2 regions of the Paenibacillus sp. FSL H8-0282 genome follow, and region 2 is predicted to be linked to the other one. Evidence: a T-box and tRNA genes for the amino acid it is inferred to sense, from the RefSeq annotation. Region 2 holds a T-box; the other holds one or more tRNA genes.
The links. The T-box of region 2 lies ahead of trpS (tryptophan--tRNA ligase). A T-box ahead of a tRNA ligase gene usually reads a tRNA of that ligase, here a tRNA-Trp.
Positions count from the first base shown of each region.

Region 1: it encodes a tRNA-Trp, which carries the amino acid that the T-box ahead of trpS (tryptophan--tRNA ligase) is inferred to sense. The anticodon was not compared.

Region 1 covers NZ_CP150146.1:5,920,604-5,932,858, reverse strand. Annotated here, with positions in the region: rRNA gene NST94_RS25695 (23S ribosomal RNA) at 1-1,855, shown strand, start outside; tRNA gene NST94_RS25690 (tRNA-Asn) at 1,916-1,991, shown strand; tRNA gene NST94_RS25685 (tRNA-Ser) at 1,995-2,087, shown strand; tRNA gene NST94_RS25680 (tRNA-Glu) at 2,106-2,180, shown strand; tRNA gene NST94_RS25675 (tRNA-Val) at 2,236-2,311, shown strand; tRNA gene NST94_RS25670 (tRNA-Met) at 2,329-2,405, shown strand; tRNA gene NST94_RS25665 (tRNA-Asp) at 2,431-2,508, shown strand; tRNA gene NST94_RS25660 (tRNA-Phe) at 2,519-2,594, shown strand; tRNA gene NST94_RS25655 (tRNA-Thr) at 2,623-2,698, shown strand; tRNA gene NST94_RS25650 (tRNA-Tyr) at 2,704-2,789, shown strand; tRNA gene NST94_RS25645 (tRNA-Trp) at 2,796-2,869, shown strand; tRNA gene NST94_RS25640 (tRNA-His) at 2,893-2,968, shown strand; tRNA gene NST94_RS25635 (tRNA-His) at 3,012-3,087, shown strand; tRNA gene NST94_RS25630 (tRNA-Gln) at 3,107-3,181, shown strand; tRNA gene NST94_RS25625 (tRNA-Gly) at 3,188-3,262, shown strand; tRNA gene NST94_RS25620 (tRNA-Cys) at 3,272-3,345, shown strand; tRNA gene NST94_RS25615 (tRNA-Leu) at 3,360-3,438, shown strand; gene NST94_RS25610 (AraC family transcriptional regulator) at 3,574-4,329, opposite strand; gene NST94_RS25605 (BMP family ABC transporter substrate-binding protein) at 4,657-5,796, shown strand; gene NST94_RS25600 (ABC transporter ATP-binding protein) at 5,914-7,476, shown strand; gene NST94_RS25595 (ABC transporter permease) at 7,469-8,515, shown strand; gene NST94_RS25590 (ABC transporter permease) at 8,512-9,450, shown strand; gene NST94_RS25585 (nucleoside hydrolase) at 9,491-10,447, shown strand; gene NST94_RS25580 (ADP-ribosylglycohydrolase family protein) at 10,451-11,848, shown strand.
Region 2 covers NZ_CP150146.1:2,861,637-2,873,891, reverse strand. Annotated here, with positions in the region: gene NST94_RS12485 (ABC-F family ATP-binding cassette domain-containing protein) at 1-1,146, opposite strand, end outside; gene NST94_RS12480 (pectate lyase) at 1,314-3,569, shown strand; gene NST94_RS12475 (DUF4179 domain-containing protein) at 4,788-5,909, opposite strand; gene NST94_RS12470 (sigma-70 family RNA polymerase sigma factor) at 5,902-6,438, opposite strand; gene NST94_RS12465 (winged helix-turn-helix transcriptional regulator) at 6,664-7,047, shown strand; gene NST94_RS12460 (hypothetical protein) at 7,198-7,623, opposite strand; T-box leader at 7,821-8,103, shown strand; gene trpS (tryptophan--tRNA ligase) at 8,206-9,201, shown strand; gene NST94_RS12450 (aminopeptidase) at 9,271-10,503, opposite strand; gene NST94_RS12445 (hypothetical protein) at 10,608-11,066, opposite strand; gene NST94_RS12440 (hypothetical protein) at 11,170-11,517, opposite strand; gene NST94_RS12435 (VanZ family protein) at 11,709-12,255, shown strand, end outside.

The sequences.
Region 1 (12,255 bases), 3.1 Mb from region 2:
GGAAAGGATGTGGAGTTGCACAGACAACCAGGATGTTGGCTTAGAAGCAGCCACCATTGAAAGAGTGCGTAATAGCTCACTGGTCGAGTGACTCTGCGCCGAAAATGTAACGGGGCTAAACACACCACCGAAGCTATGGCTAGATGCTTTGCATCTGGGGTAGGGGAGCGTTGTGTAGGGGTTGAAGGTGTACTGAAAAGAGCGCTGGACACTACACAAGTGAGAATGCCGGTATGAGTAACGAAAAGATCAGTGAGAATCTGATCCGCCGAAAGCCCAAGGTTTCCTGAGGAAGGCTCGTCCGCTCAGGGTAAGTCGGGACCTAAGGCGAGGCCGAAAGGCGTAGTCGAAGGACAACAGTTTGAAATTACTGTACCACCGTAATCCGCTATGAGCGATGGGGTGACGCAGGAGGGTAGTGACGCGGACTGATGGATGTCCGTCTAAGCAGTGAGGCTGATGTGTAGGCAAATCCGCACATCGATAAGGCTGGGCTGTGATGGGGAGCGAAAATTGTAGTAGCGAAGGTCATGATCTCACACTGCCAAGAAAAGCCTCTAGCCAGGAGAAGGTGCCCGTACCGCAAACCGACACAGGTAGGCGAGAAGAGAATTCTAAGGCGCGCGGAAGAACTCTCGTTAAGGAACTCGGCAAAATGACCCCGTAACTTCGGGAGAAGGGGTGCCCCGGTAGTGTGAATAGCACGAGGGGGCCGCAGTGAAAAGGCCCAAGCGACTGTTTAGCAAAAACACAGGTCTGTGCGAAGCCGCAAGGCGAAGTATACGGGCTGACGCCTGCCCGGTGCTGGAAGGTTAAGGGGAGTGGTTAGGGGTAACCCGAAGCTATGAACCGAAGCCCCAGTAAACGGCGGCCGTAACTATAACGGTCCTAAGGTAGCGAAATTCCTTGTCAGGTAAATTCTGACCCGCACGAATGGCGTAACGACTTGGGCGCTGTCTCAACGAGAGATCCGGTGAAATTTTAATACCTGTGAAGATGCAGGTTACCCGCGACAAGACGGAAAGACCCCATGGAGCTTTACTGCAGCTTGATATTGAATTTGGGTACGATCTGTACAGGATAGGTGGGAGCCGTAGAAATCGGAGCGCAAGCTTCGGTGGAGGCGCCGTTGGGATACCACCCTGATCGTATCTAGGTTCTAACCTAGTACCCTTACCGGGTACGGGGACCGTGTCAGGCGGGCAGTTTGACTGGGGCGGTCGCCTCCTAAAGAGTAACGGAGGCGTTCCAAGGTTCCCTCAGAATGGTTGGAAATCATTCGCAGAGTGCAAAGGCATAAGGGAGCTTGACTGCGAGACCTACAAGTCGAGCAGGGACGAAAGTCGGACTTAGTGATCCGGTGGTACCGCATGGAAGGGCCATCGCTCAACGGATAAAAGCTACCCTGGGGATAACAGGCTTATCTCCCCCAAGAGTCCACATCGACGGGGAGGTTTGGCACCTCGATGTCGGCTCATCGCATCCTGGGGCTGAAGTAGGTCCCAAGGGTTGGGCTGTTCGCCCATTAAAGCGGTACGCGAGCTGGGTTCAGAACGTCGTGAGACAGTTCGGTCCCTATCTGTCGTGGGCGCAGGAAATTTGAGAGGAGCTGTCCTTAGTACGAGAGGACCGGGATGGACGTACCGCTGGTGCACCAGTTGTTCCGCCAGGAGCATGGCTGGGTAGCTACGTACGGACGGGATAAGCGCTGAAAGCATCTAAGCGTGAAGCCCCCCTCAAGATGAGATTTCCCAATTAGTAAGACCCCTTGAAGACGACGAGGTAGATAGGTTGGAGGTGGAAGTGCAGCAATGCATGGAGCTGACCAATACTAATCGGTCGAGGGCTTATCCTATACGTAGAATGCAGATTCGTTTCGGATTCAGTTTTCAGGCATCAAGCCTGGTATGAATATTCCCTGATAGCTCAGTTGGTAGAGCACTCGACTGTTAATCGAGTTGTCACAGGTTCGAGTCCTGTTCGGGGAGCCATATGGAGAGGTGTCCGAGTTTGGCCGAAGGAGCACGATTGGAAATCGTGTAGGCGCCACAAGCGTCTCGAGGGTTCGAATCCCTCTCTCTCCGCCACAAATTTTTAATTAGTATGGCCCGTTGGTCAAGGGGTTAAGACACCTCCCTTTCACGGAGGTAACATGGGTTCGAATCCCATACGGGTCACCAAATTTTCACTTGATTTATCCTAGTGGACTTTGGTACAATAACAATTGTTGTTTATGGAGGCTTAGCTCAGCTGGGAGAGCATCTGCCTTACAAGCAGAGGGTCGGGGGTTCGATCCCCTCAGCCTCCACCATAACACTTTCTTACTGACGCGGGGTGGAGCAGCCCGGTAGCTCGTCGGGCTCATAACCCGAAGGCCGCAGGTTCAAATCCTGCCCCCGCAACCAATTAACTTAAGCAATTATATCTTTTGGAACCGTGGTGTAGTTGGCCTAACATGCCTGCCTGTCACGCAGGAGATCGCGGGTTCGAATCCCGTCGGTTCCGCCATTTTCATCATGGCTCGGTAGCTCAGTCGGTAGAGCAGAGGACTGAAAATCCTCGTGTCGGCGGTTCGATTCCGTCCCGAGCCACCATTTATCATCACAAAAGAATGAGTGCCATGCCGGTGTAGCTCAATTGGTAGAGCAACTGACTTGTAATCAGTAGGTTGGGGGTTCAAGTCCTCTCGCCGGCACCATCCTTGGAGGATTAGCGAAGTGGCCAAACGCATCAGACTGTAAATCTGCTCACGTGAGTGTTCGGTGGTTCGAATCCATCATCCTCCACCAGTTTTTAGGGGCATAGTTTAAAGGTAGAACAACGGTCTCCAAAACCGTTGGTGTGGGTTCAATTCCTGCTGCCCCTGCCAAGTTCTTTCTAAAGTTTAATATGGCGGCCGTGGCGAAGGGGTTAACGCACCGGATTGTGGTTCCGGCATTCGTGGGTTCGAGACCCATCGGCCGCCCCATTTACTTTAAAATGAATGATGGCAACAATATTAACTTAATATGGCGACTGTGGCGAAGGGGTTAACGCACCGGATTGTGGTTCCGGCATTCGTGGGTTCGAGACCCATCAGTCGCCCCATTTTACTTTAAAATGTTATTGGGGATTAGCCAAGCGGTAAGGCAACGGACTTTGACTCCGTCACTCATAGGTTCGAATCCTATATCCCCAGCCATTTTATGCGGACGTGGCTCAGCGGTAGAGCATCGCCTTGCCAAGGCGAGGGTCGCGGGTTCGATTCCCGTCGTCCGCTCCAAGTTTTCATGGCGCCATAGCCAAGTGGTAAGGCAAAGCTCTGCAAAAGCTTTATCCCCAGTTCAAATCTGGGTGGCGCCTCCATTTAGTTCATATGTGCCGGCGTGGCGGAATGGCAGACGCGCTCGACTCAAAATCGAGTGGGAAACCGTGGAGGTTCGAGTCCTCTCGCCGGTATCTTAAAAAGGTTTGTAAGAATGCTTTTATAAGCATTCTTACAAACCTTTTTTCTTTATGTTCTTGGGTTTACAGCATTAAGCCGTTGAAATAGAGAAACTCTCTATTCAACGGCTTTTTTAATCTGATTAGTGATTAACCTGATTGATTATTAATGCGGAATGCTCGCGGAGTAAGACCTATTTCTCGTTTAAACATATTGCAGAATTGGGCATCGTTCACAAAACCTGCAGCAGCGGATACTTCAGAGATTTGCATCTGAGTATGACGTAATAGAGATTTTGCATAATCCAGGCGTTTTAACAGCAAATACCGCAGGGGTGAAGACCCGAAACGTTCTTTAAATAGATGGCGAAAACGATCGTAACTATATCCGGACATTTCTGATAGTGTTTCGACGGACAATTTATGGCGATAATGCTCATTCATATAATTAAGGACATATTGTACTCGATCTTCTGTTGGGGATTGATAGCCAGAGGCACTAAGAAGCCTCATAAGATGGACGGTAATCTCGCTCATTTGTAGGTTTAGAAGCTCAGAGAATCCGTCTTGCTTGCGTGAAAACTCTGCTTTCATTCGCAGTAGGATCTGAAGAACGGTCTGATCTTTATCATCTTCATATACGCCGTGCAGATTACTCATATTAGGGTGTTCCGAGTGGAAGCCTACAAATAATACATTTGCATCCTCACGGTGGTGCTCGTCATGTTTATGATTAGGTGGCACAAGCGCGAAAGAAGAAGAGCGAAAATGGTAACTTCGTGGGCCAACATTGGTTGTCCCTACCCCCTGTAAATAATAGACTAGTTCGTAGCATTCATGCTGGTGTGGAGGGATATAAGTATTTAGCTCATGTGTGGCACTTACAATATATAGAACACGATCCATGATGATCCTCCAATACTTATGTTTTAGCCGAATCGTACAAAACTATGACCGAAATCATATAATTATTTTTAATAATATTTGTTATGATCGTATCAATAAATCCGAAAGTTCGCAACCTGACTGGCCATCTCGTTCGGAAATAAAGCGGATTATTAATAATAATGGTATTTTTATTGCTATTTTTGAGCCTAAACGTTAAATTTATTACTTTCAATGATACTTTATTTGGAAAAAAGAGAATTTCCATTTGAACCGTGAATTATACAATGGGTGAAGATGGGATTCTGCGGATTACTAACCAACTAAAATTAGGGGTGGAATAGAGTAATGAATAAAAAAGTTCTTTCTTTGTTGTTATTAATGGTGATGGTTCTGGTCACAGCATGTGGAAATAACACGTCCAATAACGGTTCTTCTGCGAATACTGGATCAAACGCTGCTGAGGGTGGAGAAACAGGTGCAGGGGATAAACTCAAGGTTGTATTGCTGATTCCGGGGACACTTGGGGATAAATCATTTTTTGATTCCGCTAATAACGGCTTGCAAAAGGTTAAGGATGAACTTGGTGCAGAAACAAAGGTTGTTGAAATGGGCGTTGATAAAACGAAATGGGAGCCTACATTTAACGATATCGCTTCCGAGGATTGGGATGTAATTATTTCTGGCGGTTCTGAAATTACAGAGATGTTTAATGCAACGGCAGAATTGTATCCAGACAAAAAATTCATTAATTATGATACCGACATCGATGAAGCACCAGATAACATGTACAACATGTCTTATGCGACAAATGAAGTATCTTTCTTGGCAGGTGCCGTAGCAGCATTAGCTACACAATCGGATATGCCGAATGCTACCCCTGAGAATGTGATTGGGTTTGTCGGCGGTATGGATATTCCGGGGATTAATGCTTTCTTGGTCGGTTACATTCAAGGTGCTCAGTACGTTGATCCTGATGTAAAAGTGGCTGTGTCGTACGCTGGTGATTTTGTTAACCCGGCAAAAGGTAAGGAGCTGTCTTTAATTCAATATAACTCCGGTGTGGATGTTATTTTTAACGTGGCTGGGGGTACAGGTCTTGGGATCTTTGACGCAGCTAAAGAGAAGAAAAAATATGCAATCGGTGTAGACTCCGATCAGGCAATGTTGATTAACGATACGGATAGTGAAAAAGCAAATCTAATCGTTACTTCATCTATTAAAAAGATTGATACGGCTATTCTAGGTGCAGTGAAGAGATTGCAAGAGGGTACGCTAGACATGGGCAAACGTGATGTATTGAGCTTTGTAGATGATGGTGTAGGTATTGCTGAGAATGATATTTATAAAAATGTATTCCCGGCTGATCTTCAGGCCAAGGTTGAAGAAGTGAAGCAAAAGCTGATCAATAAAGAAGTTAAAGTGGATAATGCGATGGGGATGGAAACCGCAGAGGTAGAAGCTATTCGTAACGCAGTTAAGCCTTAAGCTTTAAATCTTAAGATCAGTTCTATAGAGATAAACCTACAGTTGGAGATTCTTCTAGTCAGGGGAATTCCAGCTGTATATTTTTGCAGACCTCCAAGTTGAAAGGCGTTGAGACCTATGTACACAGCTCTGCTGGAAATGCGGGGAATTACCAAGGTATATCCCAATGGCGTCGTTGCAAATAAAGACGTGCATTTTTCTTTACGTGAGGGAGAAATACATGCGATTGCAGGTGAGAACGGTGCAGGTAAATCGACTTTAATGAAGATTATGTTCGGCATGGAAGAGCCAAGTGAAGGCGAGATCTATATCAAGGGTGAAAAAGTAAAGCTGCAATCCGCTCAGGACGCCATTGATAGAGGCATCGGCATGGTCCACCAGCATTTCATGTTGGTACCTTCTTTTACGGTGGCAGAGAATATGGTGCTGGGTATGGAGCCGCGCAGAGGAGTTGGCATTAATTATGCCGAGGCTGTGCGCATGACGGAAGAGACCGCAAGGAAATACAATCTGGCCGTGGATCCAAAGGCAAAAGTAGAGGATCTTACAGTTGGGATGAAGCAAAAGGTTGAGATTCTTAAGGCGCTGCTGCGTGGTGCGAAGATTCTGGTGCTTGATGAGCCAACTGCGGTGTTGACTCCACAGGAAACAGAGGAATTGTTCCGCGAGCTTAAGCAATTAAGGGAACAGGGGCATACGATAGTTTTTATTTCGCACAAATTAAAGGAAGTCAAAGCGATTTGCGACAGAATTACGATTATGCGCAGCGGCCGTAGTGAAGGTGTTTTTCAAACACAGGATGTGACAGAACAGGAAATCTCGCGATTAATGGTCGGCAGAGATGTCGTGCTGAAATATGACAAAGAGATTCTGGCTGTTAGTGAGCCAGTACTAACGGTGCAGGGACTCGGTGTGAATGATGCAGATGGCAAAGCATTATTGTCGGATATCAATTTTGCGGTACGTGGTGGGCAGATCGTTGGGATTGCTGGTGTAGAAGGCAACGGGCAGACACAGCTCATTGAAGCTCTTACAGGTAGCTTGAGAGGTGTCTCAAGTCAGGGTTCTGTACTAGTGAAGGGAAAGGATATCCGTGAATCGGATATTTTGGATATTCGTAAGCTAGGCGTTTCCTATATACCGGAGGATCGGATGCGGCAAGGGATCGCTAGTGAGGCAAGCATAGCTGATAATCTGCTATCTACTCAGTATCGTACAAAAGCAATGAATAAAGGTCTTTTTTTGAATGGCTCACGAATTGCCAAGCTAGCAGTATCCCTTGTAGAGGAATTTAAAGTCCGCTGTTCAGGACCTTCTCAGCCCATAGGAATGTTGTCAGGTGGTAACATGCAGAAGGTAGTCGTAGCTAGAGAGTATTCGACTGAACCGCAGCTGCTTATTGCAGAACAGCCGACACGGGGTGTGGATATAGGCGCAGCCCAGTTCATACATCAAAAGTTGTTGGAATTACGTTCAGACGATTGCGCGATTTTGCTAGTGTCGGCAGATTTGAATGAGATCTTGGAGATCAGCGATAGTCTGTTAGTAATGTACGAGGGTAAGATTGTTGCCTTTTTCGAGGAGCCCTCTAAGGTTAGTGAGGAAGAATTAGGTCTTTATATGCTGGGGATTCATCGACAGGACGAGGAGCACATCGGGAGGGCCGTAAATCATGTTTAAAGTTAAATATTTTGAGTACATTCGGACATCGGCGGTAATCGTTATTGCACTCGCTATTGCCTTTCTGATCATCTCTTTGGTCAGTAATCAGCCTGTGAAGACGATTGGTATATTCCTATTAGAGCCGTTATCCAGTAAAGGTCATATTGGTAATGTGATTGAGATGGCGATTCCGCTCATGTTCACTGGGTTGGCAGTATCCTTGTTGTTTCGAGCCAATATGTTCAACCTGGGAGCTGAAGGGATTTTCTATTTCTCCGGTGTTGTAACTTCCGTATTGGCTATTCATTTAACGCTGGACGGCTGGCTGCATCCGATGGTAGCTATTGCTGCAGGTTCAATTGTAGGAGCGTTGCTCTCGGCAATACCTGGTATTCTGAAGGCAAAATGGAATGCTAATGAGTTGGTTACATCCTTAATGTTCAATAATATTTTGTTCGGAGTAGGGCTATACCTACTGAACTATCATCTGCGTGATGCTAAAGCTTTTGCCAATGTATCCTACAAATTCGAGAAAACGGCACTGCTGAGTAAAATGGTCTCGGGCACCCGTATTCATACCGGTCTTATTATCGTTATCGTGCTTATTATTGCAGCTCATCTATTCCTATACAAAACGAAATGGGGATATGAGCTGCGCATGACAGGCATCAACCGGGACTTTGCCCGTTATTCCGGTATGAAGACAGCCAAGGTTATTATTCTCGTCCACTTGATTGCAGGTTTTATCGCAGGTATGGGGGGCTCCGTAGAAGTGCTGGGGATGTATAACCGTTTCCAATGGACGTCCCTGCCTGGTTATGGTTTGGATGGTGCCCTTGTAGCGATGTTAGCCAAAAATAATCCGCTGTCCGTAATCGGCTCTGCATTATTCCTAGCGTACATTCGAATTGGGGCTGACATGATGGCGCGTTTGTCTGATGTACCTTCAGAGATGATCTCAATTATACAGGCAATTATCATTCTTCTGATTTCGGCTGAGCAATTTCTGAAGTTCTGGAAAAATCGGATGCTCTTGAAGGAGGCGAAGGAAGCGTGAACAGTTTGTTTGATGTGATTTTTACAACTGACTTTGCGTTCTCTGTCCTTCGCGTGACGACTCCGATTCTGTTCGCTGCGCTCGGCGCACTTATCTCCAATCGTGCAGGGATCATTAACATTGGGATGGAGGGCATCATGCTTGTTGCCGCTTTAGCGGGTGTCATCATAAGCAGCTATACGCATAGCGCGTGGGTAGGTCTGCTTGGGGCGGTGTTGTCTGGAACATTGATCGCTGGAATATTAGCTTTTTTCACCCTGAAATTCAAAACACATATCATTCTCGGGGGTGTGGCCATTAATATGTTCGCTTCGGGAGGCACTGTGTTTATCCTCTATCTGCTTAGTGGCGACAAGGGTTCTTCCACTTCTCTGGCGAGTAAAGTTCTGCCTAGTGTCCAGATTCCTTTGTTGAAGGATATCCCGGTGCTTGGACCTATTTTATCGGGGCATCACATTCTGACGTATGTTTCTATATTGGCTGTGTTTGTTGTCTACTATCTATTAAACCGTACACCGCTTGGACTGCGCATTCGTTCAGTGGGTGAAAATCCACATGCGGCTCAATCCGTGGGTGTAAGTGTTGTAAAAATACAGTATATGGCTTTGCTGCTTAGCGGATTTTTTGCCGGTTTAGGCGGTGCTTATATGTCGATGGGGTATTTGTCACTGTTTACCCGCGATATGATCGCTGGCCGGGGCTGGATTGCCATTGCCGCTGAGTCGATGGGAAGAAGTACGACCGTAGGCACGGCGCTGACCTCTTTATTATTTGGTACTGCAGATGCATTGTCGAATGCGCTACAGGTGTTAAAGATTCCTGCGGAGCTAATCGCCACTCTTCCTTATGTAGCCACAGTAATTGGACTTGTGATCTACGCAGTATCTGAGACACGAAAAAAGAATAAAAAACTTAAAAGCCCGCTAGTTAAATAGCGATTGAAATGATTGATACACAGACAAGGAGTGAGTAACTATGCCAACACCTATTATTATTGACTGCGATCCAGGGCATGATGACGCAATAGCGATACTGCTTGCCATAGCAAATTCGGAGAAGTTAGATCTGCGCGGGATTACAACGGTTGGTGGAAACCAAATTTTAGATAAAATCACGGAAAACGCCCTGAAGGTGATCAGCTTCGTGAATGCTGACATTCCTGTAGCTAAAGGGGCTGCTGGCCCACTGTTCGGCAAGCTTGTTACAGGTGAGGAAGCGCATGGTGAATCGGGCATGGATGGCCCGCTTTTGCCCCCAAGTAAATTCCGCCCTGTAGAGCAGGGTGCTGTGGAGTTTATGCTGAATATCATCCGTTCTTCAGAGGAGAAGATTACGCTCGTGCCGATGGCTCCTTTAACAAATATCGCACTGCTAATCACGGCTTATCCAGAGATTAAAGACAGAATTGAAAAAATCTCACTGATGGGGGGAGGTATCTCTTATGGGAATGTCACCTCTACTGCGGAGTTTAATATCTATGTAGATCCTGAAGCAGCCCGTATTGTGTTTGAGTCGGGGATTCCGATCACAATGAGTGGTCTGGATGTGACCGATAAGGCTGCTATTTTTGAAGATGAGATCCTAGCATTGAAAGAGCGGGGACCAGTGTCTACAATGGTCGGAGAATTGCTGGATTTCTATTCGATTTACGGTAAAAAAATGGGCTATGTCGGCAGTGCGCTGCATGATCCATGTGCTGTTGCCTGGCTGCTGCATCCGGAACTATTTGAATCTGAGCATCTATATGTAACGGTGGAGACAGAAGGCAAGCTGACGCGGGGAATGACAGTTGCAGACAGACGGAAGAAGACGGATCGTCCAGCGAATGTGCAAGTATTGGTGGGCGTTGACCGGGAAGCATTTATGAAGCTGATCTTTGATTCACTGGAAAAGCTTGATCAAGAGCTGCTGCTAGCGGCTGAAGGGAAGTAGCCTATGGCAGGATGGGAGAGACTTCAAGAGACCGTGCAGTTTGAAATTGCTCAGCGTGGAGAAGAAGGTTGCGAGATTGATGGGTTCGCGGATAAGCTAGCGGCTGCTGGTGCCGATGAGCTCAAGCTGATGCAGGTATACAATGAGCTAATGGAGCTTACGATTAGTGAGGATTTTCCGTATCAAGAGCCATCCTCTCTGGAGGAGATTCGTCAACTACGTCCAGAAGGTCCACGTAAGCTTGAGGCGGACTGGAGCGAGGCAGAATGGAGAGATAAGTTCTATGGAGCCTGGCTCGGTAGAAGTGTCGGCTGCGCACTCGGGAAACCGCTGGAGTATTGGGACTATCTCTATGGGAAAGATGGCCGTTCGGGCTGGGAGAATATTGAGCTATGGTTTCAGGGTGCGGACGCCTGGCCAATTACTGGCTATACGCCTGGGCATTCACGGGCAGAGGCTGAATATGGTCTTGGCTTAAGTGAATGGACATATGCGAGTACCCGCGAGACGATCAAGTATATGGAAAGCGATGACGATATTCGCTACACTGTCCTGGGTCTTATGCTGCTGGAGCAGAAGGGTCTGAACTGGGATTCTTGGGATATCGGAAAGCTGTGGCATACACATTTAACATATAGTCAGGTGTGCACGGCGGAGACACAGTCATATATGAATTTTGCGCAGGAGACCTCTCATCTGCATGGCGAGAAGCCTGCGGATTGGCTGGTGCGGCAGGAAAGAGTGCGGATGCACTTAAACCCTTACCGCGAGTGGATTGGTGCCGCTATACGCGCAGATGGACTGGCTTATGGCGCAGCAGGTTATCCTGAGCTTGCGGCAGAACTAGGCTGGCGCGACGCTTCATTTTCACATGTGAAAAATGGTATCTACGGTGAGATGTTGAATGCGGCGATGATATCGGCAGCTTTTGCAGAGAAGGATAATGAACGGATCCTAGAGATAGGCCTTAGTGAGATTCCGCGTACCAGTCGTTTGGCCAGTGATGTTTTGCGGGGGATAGATATTGCGCAGAAGGCCAAAAGTGAGCGGGAGTTGGTTCGTAACATTTGGGATACTTTTAGCCACTATGATGCAGTCCATACAAATAATAATGCTGCTCTTGTAGCTGCGTCGCTTGTTTATGGCGGGAATGACTTTGAAAAAACAGTTGTCACTTCCGTATATGGTGGAATGGATACAGACTGTAACGGGGCTACTGTGGGCTCAATTATGGGAGCGAAGCTTGGAGCAAGTAAGTTGCCGGCTTCATGGATCGAACCGCTTCACGATACGTTATATGCCGATCTGCCCGGATTTCATCCGATAGCGATTTCGGAATGTGCGGAACGCAGCTACCAAGTGTTCTTGAAGATTCGCAGAGAGCTTGGCGAAAAGGCATAAAAGATTTAGCGAGTATGGGACTCGATAGATCAGGGATTCAGGGATTACTATATGAATTATGGGATGTCTTAAGCTATTGGCTTAGACATCTTTTTTTGTGTAACAGCAGGTCTTTAATCACACTCCAACGAACCAAATGTAGCTTTAACTGCATTTCATACACTTAAAAAAACCAAATATGGCTATATTAACAGTGGAGCGTTTAGTGGTGGGGCAATAGGAGAATCATGATTTCAAGAGGGAAGGATTATCTTTGCTAACCCTTTTTATTTTATTAATAAATGTGTAAAAAGAGCCCGGTATAAAGGGGTTTTAGGTTTTCATCAACCTTCCTGGTATATCATTTAAAGAAAAATGATGACACAGCAGAAGAAATGTCTTATTATTTAAGGAGATTTTTAATAAAA
Region 2 (12,255 bases):
CCAAGTCACTTCCCCCGATTCCGGTGCTTCTTGTCCAGTCAGTACCTTGATGAGTGTCGACTTTCCGCTGCCGTTCGGACCCACGATAGCTATCCGGTCTTCCTTTTGAATATCGAAGCTAATGTTCTGGAAAATGGAGCGGCCATCATAACTTTGTCCAATCCGCTTCACTTCCCCCAGCTTGTCAGGAAAACGTAAATTACTATAAATATCAGTGATTAATACGTTAACTGGATGAGGTTCCACTCGTTTTTTCATATCCGTTAGCTTACGGGATAGACGGTCCTTAGAAGACTTCTTACTACCACGGTTTTCAATGGCCTCGGACTCCATAAGGAGAAGTTCTTCTTCCCACTCAAATTGCCGATCGAGCACTTTTTTACGCATCTTCTTTTTACGAACGTAATCGGTATAATTGCCTTCATATTCCTGAAAATGATAGTTCTCGATTTCTATCGTCCGCGTGACCACTCTGTCAATAAATTGCCGATCATGAGAAACCAGAAGCATCGCCCCATTGAAACGGTGCAGCCACTGCTCCAACCATACGATCCCTTCCATATCCAAAAAATTAGTAGGCTCATCGAGCAATACAACATCGGGCGCTTCAATTAAGACTTTAGCCAGTGCCGCGCGGTTCCTCCAGCCTCCGGATAACTCCTCTACAGGTTGATGCCGCGATCTCTCATCGAATCCTAATTTAGTCAGCACCGTATTGATTTCCACAGATACATTCCAGCCATCCAAATGCTCCATTTGTTCAAAAAGCTCAGCTTGGCGCTCTAAAAGTGCATTCATCTGGACATCATCCGACACCTGCCCAAGCTGTTCTCCTATTTGGTTAAGCTCCTGTTCAATGCGTGCTACCTCTTCGAAGCAAAGTTCTAACTCTTGTTGTACAGACAAAGACCCGGAAAGCTCCGAAAATTGAGAGAAGTAGCTGATCTTCACATTGGGATCTAACTCTACTTTTCCTGCCGTTGGCTCCTCTTTTCCCATGATTAGCTTAAAAACAGTAGATTTACCTGCTCCATTTCGTCCGATTAAGCCAATACGTTCGCCCTTGCTCACACGAAAATAAATATCTCGAAAGATCAATGTATTCTCATATTTCTTAGTTACGTTCTCCATTCGGATTACGCTCAAGTCTATCACTCCTAGTTCGTATAGATCAGAATTCATCGTTGAATACCCAAAAAGCTATTATAGCACTAATTAAAAAAAGGACTTTATAATCATATTATTACTTATATTTATTTCCGATATATGTATTTATATTAATATAAATTTATAAATACATAAGGAGGATTACAATGAGTTTGCTAAAATCAATCAAGAAAAATGCTAGTGTTATTATGTGCATTACCCTGATCTTTTCTCTTTTTATTGTGTATCCGGCAAGTGCTTCTACCTTCTTCCAAGACCGCTTTGAAGAGGGCGATAATCTATGGACATCCACTAGTGGGAATTGGACTATTGTTGAGGACGAAGGTAACAGCGTATATTACCAGTCTGCCACAAAAGAAGGACGTACTTCTGCAGGTGATCCAGCCTGGAGCGATTACACTGTGGAAGCGGATGTAAAAGTAGTTGATTTTAATGGCTCAAACAGAACTTATGTTGCGGGCAGATACATAGATGGAAATAATTTTTATGCAGCTTCTTTGTATAATAATAATGATGGCATGCTGGAAATCAGAAAGAAGGTTTCTGGATCTACTACAACTTTGTCCAGCAAACCTTACGCTCTGCAACCAGGAGTTTGGTATAATGTAAAACTCGAAATGAGCGGAAATACCATCAACATGTATGTAAATGATACGCTGGAGCTCTCAGCTTCCGATTCCAAATTAAAAAAAGGTGCAGCAGGGCTCGTTACCTTTAAGACAATTACGATGTTCGACAACGTGACCGTTTCTGATACCATTGGCACTACGCCGACACCAACACCTACTGCTACGCCATTACCGACTGTTACACCGATACCGACTTCTTCACCAACACCTACTGCTTCACCGACACCGACGGCTACACCGATACCGACTTCTTCACCAACGCCTACTGCTTCACCGACACCTACTGCTACGCCGATACCGACTGTTTCACCAACACCAACTGCTACGCCGATACCGACTGCTTCACCAACACCAACTGCTACGCCGATACCGACTGCTTCACCAACACCAACTGCTACGCCGATACCGACTGCTTCACCAACACCTACACCGGTTCAGGTTAGTGAATATGATTTGGCTGGGTTTGCCATAGGAACAACAGGTGGTGGAAATATCCAAGAAACCAGTCCACTCTATAAAAAGGTATATAGCGCAGAAGATCTTGCCACTGCACTGAGAAAAGGATCCAAAATAAAGGTTATTGAAATTATGAACGACTTGGATCTGGGATGGAATGAAATTTCTGATGCGGCAAAGATCTCCCCATTTAGCGCTCATAACAGTGCTTTAACACATCCCGTATTAATAGAGACTGGTGTCAGCAAAGTGTCTATAGACAACTTCGACGGTTTGACCATTTTCTCAGCTAAGGGTGCAACCATTAAACATGCCGCTTTTACTTTTAAAAGAAGCTCTAACGTCATCATCCGCAACCTTGAATTTGATGAGCTGTGGGAATGGGATGAAGCAACCAAAGGAAATTACGATAAAAACGACTGGGACTACATCACCATTGAGAACAGCAACAACATATGGATCGACCACTGCACCTTCAATAAATCTTATGACGGAGTTGTCGATGTTAAAAAAGGCAGCAACGGCGTCACCATTTCATGGTCATCCTTCTTAGGGGATGATAGAAACGCAAACAGCTGGGTTACTCAGCAAATTAATGCTATGGAAGCCAACAAGGCTGCCTATCCCATGTACGCTTATTTAAGAAGCAGCTCAGTTGGCCTAAGTAAAGACGACATCATTGCGATTGCCGCTAGTCAAAAAAAGGGCCACTTAATAGGCGCAACAGAGTTTGCAGCTGATAATGCGCTTCTTTCTGTAACGCTCCATCACAACTACTATAAAGATATACAAGACCGCATGCCCCGCCTTCGTAGTGGTAATGCGCATGCCTATAACATTGTAATGGACAACGAAGATACCAGATTGGCTAAAAAACGTCTAACCTCCGCTATGGAAAAAGCGATCTCAAGCAAGGGGTATCATTTCGGGGTTACAAGTAACGGAGCCATCTCGACAGAAGGAGGAGCTGTATTACTTGAAAGTTCTGTAATCATTGATGTAGTGTATCCTCTTCGCAACAATCAAGCGGATGCAAGTAATAGCAAATATACGGGTGCAATCGCAGCTTTAGATACGATCTATTCACTAGATGGAGCAACGTTCAGAGGAGACAGTACATCTAAGAACAGCCCTCTCTCCCCTGTACCCGCTGCCGTTAAAGCATTTGCATGGAACGGATTCACAACACTACCTTATAGCTACACTTCAGATGACCCAGCTAGTCTAAAATCTAGACTTACCGCTGTTGACGGCTCAGGGGCAGGCAAATTGTCCTGGTCAAACAAGGAATGGTTGAAAACAAATTACAGCAACTAACTCGACTAACTAATTACTGAACACATACTCCCATAACTACAACGAGAAAAGTTACTGACTTAGTAGTTGCCACACTAGCGTCACCTTTGCACCAAATTAGTGCCATATTAGTGCTACTAGCGCCATATTAACGCCATATTAGGACCACATTAGCACCACTTTTGTACGCCGAAATTACTCAGACGCTCAGACGGTGATTTACAGTTTAAAGTGCAGTATTTACGAGGTCAGATGGTGAGTTTACTGTGCAGTATTTACGAGGCCAGATGGTTCGGACTCAGGAGCCCTTATTTCGAAGAATCCGGGCATTTCGCAGTGCTATCGGACTCAGATGCAGCTATTCATCCCAATATGCTCATTTTGGGTGTGGATTTAGACCAATAAGAGCTATACAGTCCGAAAACTCAGCAAAATGGTCAAAAAAGCCAAAATAGCTGCAATACAGTCCGTTAGGAGTGTTACGCGCGTGAGGAACATGAGGAACATGAGGAACATGAGAAACCTGAGGAGCATGAGAAACCTGAGGAGCATGAGAAACCTGAGGAGCATGAGAAACCTGAGGAGCGTTATTAACTTAGTTGCCACATTAGCAACACTTTTGTACCGCACTAATGCCACTTTTGTTCTGCCGAAATAGCTAAGACGCTCAGACGGTGACTTACAGTTTAAAGTGCAGTATTTACGAGGTCAGATGGCGAGTTTACAGTGCAGTATTTACGAGGCAGATGGTTCGGACACAGGAGCCCTTATTTCGAAGAATCCGGGCATTTCGCAGTGCTATCGGACTCAGATGCAGCTATTCAACCCAATATGCTCAATTTTGGTGTGGATTTAGACCAATAAGAGCTATGCAGTCCGAAAACTCAGCAAAATGCTCAAAAAAGCTAAAATAGCTGCAATACAGTCCGTTAGGAGTGTTACGCGCGTGAGGAACATGAGAAACCTGAGAAACCTGAGAAACGTGAGGAGCCTGTGAAACGTGAGAAACCTGTGAAACGTGAGAAGCGTGAGTAACATGAGAAACCTGAGGAGCATTATGCACATACAGTCCCGATAGGAGCATCAGGAGTTTGTTCTCATTTAACAAGTGGCGTGTTTGGTGTTAAAAGGTAACTCGCAAAGTTAGTATAATGTCCCAACAATAACAAAAAGGCCGCAACCAGCGGCCTTTTTCTATATTACAACTCCCAACGCATATTCACTAATATCGCTTACCGCTCATTTTTTCAGAATATCAATATACTCTTCTTTCTCTCGATCTGCCCCCGCATTAAGTTTCAGTCGCAGTGACTTCGGGTGATCCAACACATTACTGCTGAAGTAACTTATAAATCCATCATCAGATCCACTACCAGAATTCGGATTAATTTTAATGTCGCGCTTCCCAACCTGCGCTGTTAATTCATAGGGGAGCTTTTGAAACAGTTCATTTCGGACGATCCAATCCGTTTTCAATTCCTCATTTATCGTAAATTTGAGCGCTATGCTTAACGGAGAAAGCTCGACTTCGGCTAGTTTTACTTCCTGTCCGTCAATTATGAAGGGGTGGTCTACAACTAATGTCTCCGTCTTCTGCTCCCAAAACTTAGGATCAATAGAGAAGTTCACTTTTAAACGATCAGAATACCGCATGTCGGATAAAACCGTTCCTGTTTTCGGTTTACTTAACATTCCCGGGTCTACAGAGGCAATCTGAAAATCCGCCACTACGTCTGTTGGCCTTGGTTTATTTCGGTCCAGTGAGAATACAGTTTTACCGAGCCAAGTATATATGGTTCCCTCTGCGTGTGCTCCCATTCCGCCCCTATTCCCATTCTCCTCCATTACGTCTCGTCCAGTTTCAGCTTCTGTCAGCTTCACACTATTAACACTGTACACTTCCTGACCATCACTTGTTGTCCCTGTATACAGCAGCATGATTTTATTTTCATCAGCAAGCACAGCATTTAGAGTAATTTTATATCCATTTGATTCAGCACTCTTATTAACGATTTGTACATAATCATTCCGAATTGCAGACTCTAGTGTAAGAGCATCAATATCAGCTGCAGCCAATGTTTTAAAAGGCTCCAATACGCCCCAATCGAACGTATCAACACTCGAAGTCCCTTGCTGTGGCAACAGCTGGGTTGGATTGAAGAACAGCAAGCCCGCTATCATCACTGCAGCCGCCAGCACAGACATCGCACTTTTTGTGAATATTAACCTTCTGCCACGTTTCTTGCCTAATTCCAAACCTGCTTGGATCGCATAGATCTGAGCGGCTGCATTCTCTATTTTTTGTTCTTGTGGGATACGTTCGGCATCGCTTAACATGGCAAGCTCCTCTTGACTACTCATTGTTCCATTCACCCCGATTCTTTATGATGGTTCGCAACTGCTTCAGCCCCTTATGCTGCCAAGTCTTAACCGTCCCCTCGGGTTTATTCATAATGTTAGCGATCTCAGTCAAGGTCATATCGTTGTAGTATTTTAGCAGCAGCACATGGCGATACTTGGGCTTAACCTGCTCGAGTGCCCACAGCATTTCCATCCGATGATGGCCAATGTGTGTGACCTGTTCTCCTATTCTTTCATCTACCAGCGGCATGGAACGTTTTCTCCGTCTTTGTTCATCTATACAGACATAAATTAGAATTCGAATAATCCATGATTTGAATGCTTTGGGGTCCTTTAAAGTTTTTCTTTTAATCCAAGCCCGGCAAGTCATTTCCTGCATCGCTTCCAGCGCATCGTTTCGGTTACGCAAGTAACTATAAGCAATACTGTACAATTGTTCTCTATGTACCAATATCGAATCGTAAAAATCTGTCTCGCTCCGAGTATCAAGAATCGTTACTTTTTTCATTTCTGCATTAGTCATCGTCATATCCTTCCTTAGCCTCCTCTCTTCAACCTTTCATAGATTAAGACGGGGGAGGTATAGAAACGGTTTTTATTTCATTTAACTTTTTTTCGCCCAAAGCTCTCTAAATTATAGCATTCTATAAAAATTGAACGAAAAATGTTATGATGAGTTATATTGGACATAATCAATAGTACGCACTCAAAAGTGCCATAGGTGCTAAAAAGTACCCATACCTTGGAGGTTATCATGACAACAACATCTACAACAACTGTCAAGAAAAAATACAATATTTCTGTTGAAGCCACCCTAGAGGTCATCGGAGGGAAATGGAAATGCGTAATTCTATGTCATTTAACTCATGGCAAAAAACGCACCTCCGAGTTAAAACAGTTGATGCCGGGCATTACTCAAAAAATGTTAACCCAGCAGCTACGCGAGCTTGAGGCAGATGGAATCATCAACCGAATTGTTTATAATCAGGTTCCACCAAAAGTAGAATACGAGCTTAGTGAATATGGGGATAGTTTAAGCGATATTTTGACTGCATTATGTAATTGGGGAGAACAACATATCATTAAACAATACGGTGATAAATACGCTGTTTTAGAGGATAACATCTTAAATAAATAAACCGCTATATCAAGGAAATGGTTGGAGATTTATGCTGTGAGAGTTGTACTTCAATTATATGCCCACGAAAAAAGGACAGCTGAATCAGATCGATTCAACTGTCCAAAGCTTTGATTCACCCGTCCCTTGAATGGCGCACAGGAACATAACTTAAATTACGCCCTCTCCTCCAATAGCAGTTGCTGTGAATGATATGGGTCCAAATAGATTAATAGGCAAGTTGCTATCATTCTGAATTACCAATTCATAGTTGTGGACTCCAATATAAGCACCATCGACCCACTGAGCACTTAATTGAATATCAGTAATTGTAGTGAAACGATAAAAGGATCTATAAATATCGACTCCAGCTCGTCGGATGATAACAAGAAATTGGCTATTAGCAAGTGCAGTAAGACTAAAACTACCATTTAACTCGACTCTACTGGAGAAAGAAGCCGGATTAGCCGGACTAATATTTACTTGTGCTGTGGCTAGACCCGCTCCAGCTCCAGGAATCCCTGCAACCGTTATAGCAGTAGTAAACGGATCTAACGGGATTTTTGCCTGTGACCCATAACTTATTATTGTCGCCATTTATCATCACTCCATTTCAAGGTTATAGAGTAGTATATTGTGAATCCACAATGATAGATTGGACTTAATTCCTGATGATTATATACATTTAAGGTATACTTTGCTAGATCATATAAACCTAGATACCTCGTCAATCACCATACGATTTCTGCTCATTGACAACACCCCTGTTCAGAATTACAATAATTCACATATCATGAACAACGATGACAAAGGGTAAGTAGACAGACGAACATGGTCTTCAGAGAGCCGGTGGTAGGTGCGAACCGGTGACCAGCGTATGCTCGAATGGCCTTTATAGTTGTTTTTCCGAACTATCTTAATGGATGCAGTAGGGAAAACCGGGGTTCCCGCCGTTATCAAGGGACCTGTATCGAGAATAAATTCAACCTCTCCGTACAGGTAAGAGAAGATCGAAAGCCAAGAATCGTAAGGTGACACGATCATTTAAGGTGGTACCACGACAACTTCGTCCTTATTGGATGAGGTTTTTTTGTCATTTAAAGGAGGTGATGGCCATGGATGATGGCTGGTGGTGGCGACTCGAGTGTAACCAAATGCTAAATAACAGGAGGAATTTATATGATGAACGAACGTGTCTTAACTGGAGATCGAGTGACTGGAAAGCTTCACCTTGGCCATTACGCCGGCAGCTTGCAGACCCGAGTAGCCCTTCAGGAGCAATATGAAACTTTTGTGTTTTTAGCGGATATTCAAGCCCTAACGACCCATTTTGATCGTCCACAGCTGCTGGGTCAACATCTGCATGAGATCACACTGGACTATTTATCTGCGGGTATAAATCCGGAGAAAACAACTATATTTATTCAATCGATGATCCCTGAAATCGCAGAGCTGACCCTCTTGTTCTCTATGTTTGTTACTGTGAATTCTTTACGGCATAATCCCACGATTAAAGCCGAATCGAAAAATTCGAGCTTAGATGAATTGTATTACGGTTTTCTTGGTTATCCAGTTAGTCAGACTGCTGACATAACATTTTGTAAAGCAACGATAATTCCTGTAGGGGAAGACCAACTCCCTCATCTGGAATTAACCCGTAAAATCGTCCGCAGATTCAACGAGCTGTACAGCCCGATACTGGTGGAACCCAGAGCGCTGATCAGTGAGACTCCGAGGCTTGTGGGTACGGATGGCAACGCTAAAATGAGTAAAAGCCTTGGCAATGCCATCGAGCTGGACTCCACTAAGGAAGAGATTATCTTTAAGATACGAAAAGCCACAACCGATCCAGCGCGTGTGCATAAAAATGATCCTGGACATCCAGATATCTGTCCTATTTTTGCTTATCATGGTGCTTTTCGCTCAGCGGGGGTAACCGAAATTCGTGAAGGCTGCGAGCGGGGTACCATGGGTTGTTCTGCTTGCAAACAGTTGATTTCGACAGCTCTAGATCAGCTTATAGAACCGATGCGAGAGCTTCGTTCCTATTATGCTACTAAGCCCAAGCTTGTGCAGGAAATCTTAATCTCTGGAACACAGCATGCCCGCAGCATTGCTCAAGAAACAATGGCCGAAGTACGTGAGGCTATGAGTCTTAACTATTTTTCAATCTAAAAATGACCAGTATAGGGACTCAAAAAAAGCCGGAATCTCATTGGAAGAGATCCGGCTTTTTTCTTCTCCTTACAACACCCAATTTCCCTTACGGAATACGGGTTCAATCGTGCCGTCCGCCAGCTCTCCGTCAATATCCAGCTCTGCTGAACCGATCATAAAATCGACATGAGTTAAGCTGACATTAGCTCCTCTAGCCACAAGCTCTTCGTTCGTAAGCTTTGTGCCGCCTTCAATATTTACAGGATAAGCACTTCCTAGCGCGAAATGGCAGGAGGCATTCTCATCAATCCCTGTATTGTAAAAAATGCGGTTCAAGCGAGAGATTGGAGAATCATGCTGCACTAAGGCTACTTCTCCTAGATAAGATGCACCTTCATCCGTTGCCAGCAGTGAGGTTAAATGTTCGCGTCCGGATTCAGCTTCATAAGCTACGACTTTCCCTTTTTCAAAAGTGAATGAAAGTCCTTCAACTAACCGTCCATTCAAATTAAGAGGGAGCGTGCTTCTAACTGTGCCATTAACGCCAGTCCGATGGGGCATGGAATAAATCTCTTCCGTTGGCATATTAGCTACAAAATATACGCCTTTATCATTCTCACCGCCACCCCCGCGCCATAAATGGCCTTCCGGAAGCTCTACATGCAGATCCGTTCCCGGAGCACGGTAATGCAAGCTTTTATAACGTTTAGCGTTCATTCTGTCCTGACTTTCTTTCAACTGACCAATATGCTCTCTCCAAGCAGCTACCGGATCATTGCTGCCCACACGGTTCATCTGGAATACAGCTTCCCACATCGCCTCTACCCGCTCTTCTTCAGGAAGATCGGCAAAAACCTTGTTCGCCCAAGCACGTGTTGGCGCTTTGACCAGAGACCAGCTGATTTTGCTGTTCCGAGTATATTTGGAGTAGTTCTTGCGAGCAACAGCCGCTGCTTTGACAGCTCTAGATACCTTAGAAGAATCAATGCCATTAAACAGTTCAGGATCAGGTACTTTAATATGTAAGATGGCACCATTCTCTTCCGCGAATTTCTCCATCATCTCAGCCTGCCACTGTGGATAGTAATCGAAAGAATCCTCTGGGGCTTTTTCATAACGGATCCGTGTAGTTGCTTCATCGTCCCAGTCAACAATTACATATTTAGCTCCCGCTTCATAGGCTTTCGCTACAATCAAGCGAGTAAGTTCTGCGGTTTCTATCGGTGCATGTACCATAAGGACTTGTCCAGGCTGTACATTTACTCCTACTTTTACAACTAGGTTCGCATATTTCTCCAGCATTACTTCAAAATCTTTCATGAATTCTCTTCCTCCATCTCTAGGGTTGCTATAAGGACTCGGTCAGCTTCACTTCTTATTTTAACGCAAAACGAGGATAGTTGCGATTCGATTTAGATTCTCAGCTACTTCACTTCAGGTATTTCACCTGTATAGACACCTAGATCATTCTTATGAATCTCTACATTGGACGTTCCGATCTGCTTATCATTATGGTAAGCAATCACTGTGATCTTGGTATCCTGAGGTTCATCTATTTGCTTATTCCCCCCATCCATTGGACTCCAATAAATTTGATCTCCAGATTTGATTTTCAGCTCAAGACCTTTGTTATGCACCTTGTAGTCAGGGGGAGTCCATAACAATAAATTGCCGGATGTAGCCTGTATCTTAATAACATCCGCCCCTTCAGCAGTTATAAGCATAGGTAATCCTGGAGCACTACTATCAGTCACCCTGTATTCCGCTGTTGGGAACATAACATCCGGTTTTACCTCAAGTGATTGATTATTATGCCGCAAAATAAAGAAGAAAAAAAGTAAAATCGTTAAGCCCATGACGCCTCCGATGATTATTTTTTTCACTATTCAACCTCCCTTCCACCCTAATACTGTAACATATTTCCTTAATTTGGACAGTTATGAGCCAAATTAAGCGGCTCCCGCGAGGAACCGCTCACTTCAATCCCTATTTTTTATCCACCTGTAACAGTGTCACTGTCTTCAAAGCATAAGTATGCATGATTTTATCCTCTGAAATTACATTCAACTTGGTCAAGCTTGCCACCTTTGCCGGATCTGATTTGGAGAGCAAACGCCACACTTCGGGGTCTGATAAGGTCTCATATAACTTTGCATCATCATATTCTTTGCGGTTTTGCACGACCAGCTTCACTTTATAGCGGCCAATTTCAGTCTCGTTAGTTTCCTGCTGACTACAATAATTTAAAATATCCTGACGAAGCTCGGCCAATTCTTTTTCAATATCCTTTTGTTTTTGCTTGAGCCGATAATACTGCTGAACCTTTTTCTCCATCCACTTCACGCTCCTTCATAGACATATGTATGCCGGAAACGTTCGATAAATTAGTTGAGTTCCCTATCATAAAAACTTATAATGAGCCGGGGATAGCTTATTTCCAAGTAGAGTCAATTTTCTTATAAAAACAATTCCACGGCAGGTGACTTATGTTTCATTCGTACTTTTTTCCAATTTCGTATGCGTTCATGATGTTTCCAATAGCAGCGCTGGTCTTCACACTACCTTTTCTTATCGTACAATACCGCAGACATGGCTATATACATAAGCTTAGAGCTTTAATCCTATATCTGCTGCTGCTCTATCTGATGAACGCTTATTTTCTTGTCTTGCTTCCTTTTCCATCCTCCCGGCACAATGCAGCACCTTCTGGGAGTGTCGTCCAATTCATTCCCCTTCAGTTTATTCAGGATATTGTGGATGGATCGTCAATCATCCCTGAACAAATCTCGACCTACTGGTCATTACTGCGTGAGCCTGCATTTTTACAGGTCATTTTTAACGTTGCATTGACCGTACCGTTTGGAATGTTTCTGGGCTATTATTTTCGTACACGCTGGGTCGTGTGCATTCTACTATCCTTTGCCTTTTCCTTGTCCTTTGAGATCACGCAGATTACAGGAATTTATGGTTTCTTCGATCATCCTTACCGTCTTTTTGATGTCGATGATCTCATTACCAACACAATCGGAGGGATTTTTGGATTTCGAATTTCCATTTGGATCTCCGGGCTAT